DNA from 2 places in the Paenibacillus shunpengii genome. Region 2 is predicted to be linked to the other one. Evidence: riboswitches for the same ligand, from Rfam matches in the RefSeq annotation. Region 2 holds a riboswitch; the other holds the start of a gene.
What was found. A riboswitch is a leader RNA that binds a small molecule or an ion and turns the genes downstream of it on or off. The one in region 2 is predicted to bind glycine.
Positions count from the first base shown of each region.

Region 1 (3,420 bases), on a different contig from region 2:
TATGCTGTTCACGAGCCTGCAGAGTAAGCACAAAGCCTCGTCTGCCATAACGATCCGTCGTTTGACCGACAATCCGTCCAGGAATTCTGCGCATGTGGGCCTGGGATACAGCAAAATATCCACAGGTAGGACCGCCATAGGAGCCTGCAATCCCTAGCGGCTGAGCATCACCAACAACGATATCTGCACCAAGCTTACCCGGTGCTTCCAGAAGTCCGAGTGAAATTGGATTCGCACTGACGATGAGAAGTCCTTTATTGGGATGAATCAAGTCAGCTGCAGCCTGGATATCTTCTACACTGCCGAAGAAGTTCGGGCTTTGAATCATAACCGCAGCCGTATCCTCACCGATTGCAGCAGCGAGTGCTTCCATATCAGTGACACCATTTTGATAACCAATCTCTACAATTTCAAGATTCAGACCATGTGCATAACTCGCAAGTACCTGGCGGGATTCCGGATGTACGGTGCTCGATACGACCAGCTTCTTCCGGCGCGTTGCAGCTGCAGCCAGATTACCCGCCTCTGCAAAAGCGGTTGCTCCATCATACATACTCGCATTGGCGACAGCCATTCCGGTAAGCTCGCAAATATAGGATTGGAATTCAAAAATCGCCTGCAGCTCGCCTTGGCTGATCTCGGGCTGATAAGGCGTATAAGCGGTATAGAATTCGGAGCGGGAAATGACATGGTTAATGACAGAAGGTACATGATGGTCATAGATACCTGCGCCGAGAAAGCTTGCATGTGTATCTGCGTTCACATTGCGTCCGGCAAGACGGGACATATGGCGTGTGAGTGCATATTCGTCCAGCTTGGATGAAACAGGGAGTTCGCCTTTAAAGCGGATTTCTTCAGGAATGTCGGAGAAGAGATCCTCTATCGTTTCAGCTCCGATTGCTGCCAGCATTTCCGCCTGATCTTGTTCCGTCATCGGAAGATAACGATTTGTCATTACGAATTCGCTCCTTTTGCCGCTTGGGCTGTAGGTTTTGGTCTTCTATAGAATGGGGTTTTGATCACTTCTGCCTTGAGGCGTTTGCCCCGGATTTCGACATCAACCGTGGTGCCTGGTTCTGTAAACCGGATATCCAGCAGTGCAAGACCCAGATTGCGTTTCAGGGTAGGCGACTGGGTACCTGTTGTTACCTCGCCGATTTGTTCTTCGTCAGCAAAGACCGGATAATGAGCTCGTGGAATACCGCGGTCTGTAATCTCTATTCCGACGAGCTTTCGGGTCAGGCCTTCTTCTTTTTGCTTCACCAGTGCATCCCGACCGATAAAGTCACCAGCTGCCAGCTTCACGAACATCCCTAGACCGGCTTCGAGCGGTGTAATCGTTGATGAGAGCTCCTGTCCATATAACGGAAGCTTAGCTTCAAATCGAAGTGTATCTCTCGCACCAAGCCCGATAGGAAGCAATCCTTCATCTTCGCCAGCGGCCATAAGTGCAAGCCATACTTTCTGAGCGTCATCGGCACTGACATAAATTTCGAAGCCGTCCTCACCGGTATATCCTGTGCGTGAGAGAATAACGGTGCTTCCGCTGACTTCTGCTCCGTCGACAAAACGGAAAGAACCAAGTTCAGCAAGGTTCACATCCGTCACTTTAGATAATATAGCCTCTGCCTTTGGACCCTGCAGTGCCAGCAGAGCGGTTGCATGCGATTCATTCACCATCTGTACGTTCGCAGGCAGATGTTCTTGCAGCCATGTCCAATCCTTATCAATATTGGATGCATTCACTACAAGCATGAACAAATGCTCGCTGCGCTTATACACGAGCAAGTCGTCCACTACACCACCTGTGGGATAGCACATAAGTGTGTACTGTGCCTGACCAATTTCGAGCAGGGATATGTCATTTGTCAGCATTCCTTGCAGGAAGTTGGCTGCATTCTCGCCTTCTACTCGAAATTCGCCCATATGGGATACATCGAATAATCCGGCCTGCTGTCTAACAGCCTCATGCTCTTTCTGGATACCGCTGAAGGAAACCGGGAGCTCCCAGCCTCCAAAATCGATACAGCGTACATTTGGATATTGTTCATAAAGAGGGAAAAGCGGTGTTCTCAATAATTGGGACATAATTTTCACCTCGTCAAAAGCCGGCTTCCGGCTGTAGTTAAATAGAAGGAATGAAGAAGAATAATCATCAGGATAAATAATAGGAAAAGGGAAAAAGGGCGATTGGAAAAAGAAAAAGGACAGGCCAAAGAAAAATACACGCAAATAAAGCATGTGTTCTTCTTAGGCTCTGTCCTTGGTACCTGAGAGTTACCCCGTATGCAATGCTCACGAGTTTCCCCTTGGGTGATCCTTTTATTAACAACGTTCGCTTCTAGTAAGCAGGCGAACGGTTATGGATGCTCTCCAGAGTCGCGTCCGGTAAAAGTCCTTTTGCCTGAGAGATTCACCCTTTGCTTATCAATGGGCTTACTCCTTCGGCGTTACCATGCGGAAAATGTCCCTTGCTCAGAAGCTCAGAACAAGAATCCTGCGGTAATCTCTCCCTTTACGTTCAACCGCTTAACGAGCTAGAATGTTCGGAAATAGCGAACTCTTCCGCTCAATCTAACGCTTATACTACATTAATACGTGATTAAATCCGAAAAGTCAAGGAGTATATCCATAAAACATATTTTTTGTTAGCAATCTTGACATTGTGATGAGGATTGTTTTACGCTATGGGTGGAAAAAGGGCAGGAACCAGAGAAGAAACACAATTCTAACTTTTGAAAAAGCGAGGCTGACGAGATCATGAGCGAAGTAATTAACGGTTTGTTGTATAGTGAAGAGCATGAATGGGTTCAAACGTTAGAAGGAGATACGGTACGTATCGGAATTACTGAATTTGCTCAGCATCAGCTGGGAGATATTGTGTTTGTGGAGCTGCCTGAAGTAGGAACGGACATTAATAGTGATGATAGTATTGGTACGATTGAATCGGTTAAGACCGTATCTGATTTGTTTGCGCCAGTTAGCGGAACGATTATCAGTGTAAATGATAAGCTTCAAGACGAGCCGGAGCTTGTGAATGCTGCACCTTATAGCGATGGCTGGATGATTGAAGTGAAGCTGAGTGGAGATTACAAGGCTGCTCTTGCTAAACTGCTGGATGCCGATGCTTATCGTGCACATACTGAAGAGTAACAAGATATTATTTAATATATGACGTAATGATTTAAATTGTTTGAGCTGATCTTCCTGTCTAAAAGGGAGGTCAGCTCTTTTTTATATGATATTGCATATAATCAATAGTCATAACGCATCATCGCTGTAGTGTCTGTTGTGAAAAAAATGTTTCTCGTGGAACGAATCTCATGGGGTTAATTAATTTTGTAGAAGCCATCATGATCTTGCACGATGTGGACAGAAGCAGACCCCGCAGCTGAATTCGAGCGAAGAGCTCGGCTCGTT
Region 1 covers NZ_JBHUMJ010000009.1:85,430-88,849, forward strand. Annotated here, with positions in the region: gene gcvPA (aminomethyl-transferring glycine dehydrogenase subunit GcvPA) at 1-955, opposite strand, end outside; gene gcvT (glycine cleavage system aminomethyltransferase GcvT) at 955-2,088, opposite strand; glycine riboswitch at 2,254-2,381, opposite strand; glycine riboswitch at 2,383-2,525, opposite strand; gene gcvH (glycine cleavage system protein GcvH) at 2,761-3,153, shown strand; gene ACFSVM_RS21635 (hypothetical protein) at 3,330-3,420, opposite strand, start outside.
Region 1: another riboswitch for glycine. It lies ahead of gcvT (glycine cleavage system aminomethyltransferase GcvT); the one in region 2 lies ahead of sdaAB (L-serine ammonia-lyase, iron-sulfur-dependent subunit beta).

Region 2 (3,420 bases):
ATCCGTTACCCACTTCTGGTTTGGAGCATCAGCTGTAAATTGACGTTCTAAATGATTGGGTGCAATTTTACCTATCGTACCCTTGTAAGATTTACCGTTGTATACGTAGAGATTTTAAAAAGAGCCGCAGTATCCATTAAAGACGCACCTGATTGAACCATGTAGCTTAGTACGTCTAGTTAAAACGAATAGAACAGTCTGTATAGGTGTTTTCAAATCCTTGTTCTTCCATGCAAGTCGTACAACTTCAACCAGTATTGAAATTGTGCTTTGTTAACACCTACTTGCTTTGCATATTCTGATTGAGAATTAACTCTCGAGTCAAAGTTCTGAACAATTTTTAATTTTAGATCACATGTATATTTGGCCATAAAATAAAAGTGCACCTCCAATTGTTAGATCGTGTCTAAGAATTGGGGTGCACTTCAAGTAACTTCGCACAATATGCCGGTCAATATACAATGTTGCTCCCTCGCATTTGCGCTCAATCTGCCGCTTTCTTAGGCTTGGTTTTTTCCTTCTTCGTATCTGCCAGCTGTTTCGTCAGCTTCTTGCCCGTTGGCGTCTGAGCAAGTCCGCCCTGTGCGGTCTCCCGATGCCGACTCGGCATTGCGCTCCCCACCTCAAGCATGACGTCGATGACTTCGTCAGAAGGAATCGCGCTTCGCACCCCTGCGAGGGCCATATCTGCAGCTGCAAGCGCTGTAACTGCCCCCAATCCGTTTCGTACAATACACGGAATCTCAACCAGCCCTGCCACCGGATCGCAGATCAATCCAAGTGTATTTTTCAGAGCTAAGCCGACCGCGTGCACGACCTGCTCCGGTGTTCCGCCTCGCAGCTCAACCATTGCCCCTGCTGCCATCCCGATCGCTGATCCGACTTCTGCCTGACATCCTCCCTCGGCACCCGATATGAAGGAATTGTTGGCAATGACATAACCAATGGCCCCAGCAGAGAATAAGCCATTAACCATATGCTCATCTTCCCAGCCAAAACGCTCCTGTGCACTTACGAATACACCGGGAATGATGCCTGCCGAACCCGCCGTAGGCGTTGCCACAATTCTTCCCATGGAAGCATTCACTTCCGACACACCAAGCGCATAGGCCATAGCAAGTGTAGAGGCGTCACCCGAGCAGCTCTGATTGTTCTGCAAATAATGGCGGACCCGCTGGCCGTCTCCACCCGTCAGTCCACTGCGCGAGGTTGTATCCTCGTTCATCCCTTTATTCACAGCCTGCTTCATGACCTGATAGTAATCCGACATCTGCCTCACAACCTCAGCCTCTGGTGTTCCGGTCTCCTTCACCTGTTCTTCAATCATCAGCTCAGCTAGTGTCTTGCCTTCTGCCGTACAGATTGCATTCAGATCCTTTAAGTGCTTAAACCGCATCCGTATCGTCCCCCTTCTTCAAATCAATGACCTTGATATCATAAATATGAGGCAGAGACTTCAGCCTGATGAGCACGTCAGAGGCCGGTATCGTGTCTGTCTCCATCGCTGTCAGTGCTTCCCCATCCCGGCCCTTACGATCGACCTGCATGAAGCCAATGTTAACACCGGACTCACTTATCGCAGATGTTACCGAAGCGATGACTCCGGCTTTGTCCGAGTGTCTCAATACCACCGCAGGAAAATCACCTGTCAGCTGCACACGAAAATCATCCAATAAAGAGACGGTAACGTTTCCTCCACCAATAGAGGCTCCCACCATCGTACAAGCCCGTTCGCCTGCAGACAGCTCAAATTTGACGGTATTCGGATGTGCCGCCGGAAGACCACTCGTGACAAACTCATATTCCATTCCCAGCTTCTCAGCCCATTCCTCTGCATTCGGTATCCGCTCATCATCGGTAGCCATATTCATCAGTCCACTGATCAGCGCCAGATCTGTTCCATGTCCGGTATAAGTGTCGGCAAATGAGCCGTATAATATCATTTTTGCTTTTTCTGGTCTCGTTCCAAGCCACTGCCTGGCGATACGCCCAAGTCTAACAGCCCCTGCAGTATGGGAGCTGGACGGTCCCGTCATTGCCGGTCCGATAATTGAGAATACATCCTTGAACCTTGTCATCATAACTCCCCATTTCGTATTGTTCTATCTTATATTGTGCAGAAATATCCGTTCTTCCACGCAAAAAAGGACAGAGTAAGGGTGTAATCCCCTCTCTCTGTCCTGGTACCTGAAAGTTTCGTCAGAAGTGGCCGGCGCATCGAAATCCGCCCTCACTCTCACTTACCCCTTTGGCGGCGCATCGGCTCTCTCCAGAGTTGCGTCGAATCAAGGTTCTTCTACCTGAGAGATTCTGCTGTATAAGCCGGGTGCTTATCAGCTTGCTCCTTCGGTGTCCCGTGGTTTCCCCACGCGATCTCTCCCATTGATCTTCATCCGCTGTTCTATTCATTTTGAACTTATTTGAAATTATAAATTTACTATAAACAGATTAATCGATAAGCTGACCGCATGTCAACAAAAGTAACGAAGAGGCCTGGTATAGAAATGAGTTGCGTTATATTTCCTTACACAGCAGTATTGAATTCAGATAATATTCACTCTTGTTCTGATCATATATTATGCGCATTCTTTCTAATTCGCTTATACTTCTACCCCTGTTAATGCCATTGCATACGCTCATGTTAGTCTGTCCTACAATCTAATCTGTGACTTGTCTTCATCGAAATAGCCGCCTCTCGAACGCTGAAGACTAATTAACCAGAGCAACAACGATAGAAGGACAAGCACGATCGATACTGTAAAATAGACGTAACGCAGCGACACGAGCTCGGCAATAACACCAAACGTTATAATAGCAGCTATCTGAAGCAGACTAACCATCAGGCCGAATATGCTTGTTACCCTGCCCATCATGGCTGCAGGAACATTATTTTGATAAAAGGTCGCCAGACCCGTATTGGAGAAAGACGAGAAAAAGCCCAGTAGGATGAAACCAGCTGCAGCCCATACGAATGAATTCGAGATGGAGAAGATCAGATACCCTGCAGATACAAGCAGCATTCCCCCTCCCAGCATATGTTTGACTGGAATCCATTTTGCTAAGATTGAATTCAGAAATGCTCCGGCGACACTTCCTGCTCCTGTCAGACTGACAATCAATCCGTATTCCAGCTCAGACATCTTAAGGGTACTGCGAATAAACACAACCTCCTGTGAGTCCAGCGCCATACCTAGCAGTAAAATAAAATGAAACAGGCTGTAGACAAATATGACATATGCGTTAGATCTACTGAACTTCATTACACCGCTCCAATCAGCTGCTATCATGCGATATGTTATCCTCTGTCCTGCCGCTTCTCCCTCTTGCACCTCTATAGGTAGCTTGGGGAGCAGCGATAACAAGAAGGCTGATATCAAGAAGGATGCTGCGTTAATATAGATCGCAATATCAGGCTTCATA
Region 2 covers NZ_JBHUMJ010000003.1:124,937-128,356, reverse strand. Annotated here, with positions in the region: partial or broken gene ACFSVM_RS14990 (IS3 family transposase) at 1-93, opposite strand, end outside; gene sdaAA (L-serine ammonia-lyase, iron-sulfur-dependent, subunit alpha) at 485-1,396, opposite strand; gene sdaAB (L-serine ammonia-lyase, iron-sulfur-dependent subunit beta) at 1,386-2,081, opposite strand; glycine riboswitch at 2,280-2,392, opposite strand; gene ACFSVM_RS14975 (MFS transporter) at 2,652-3,420, opposite strand, start outside.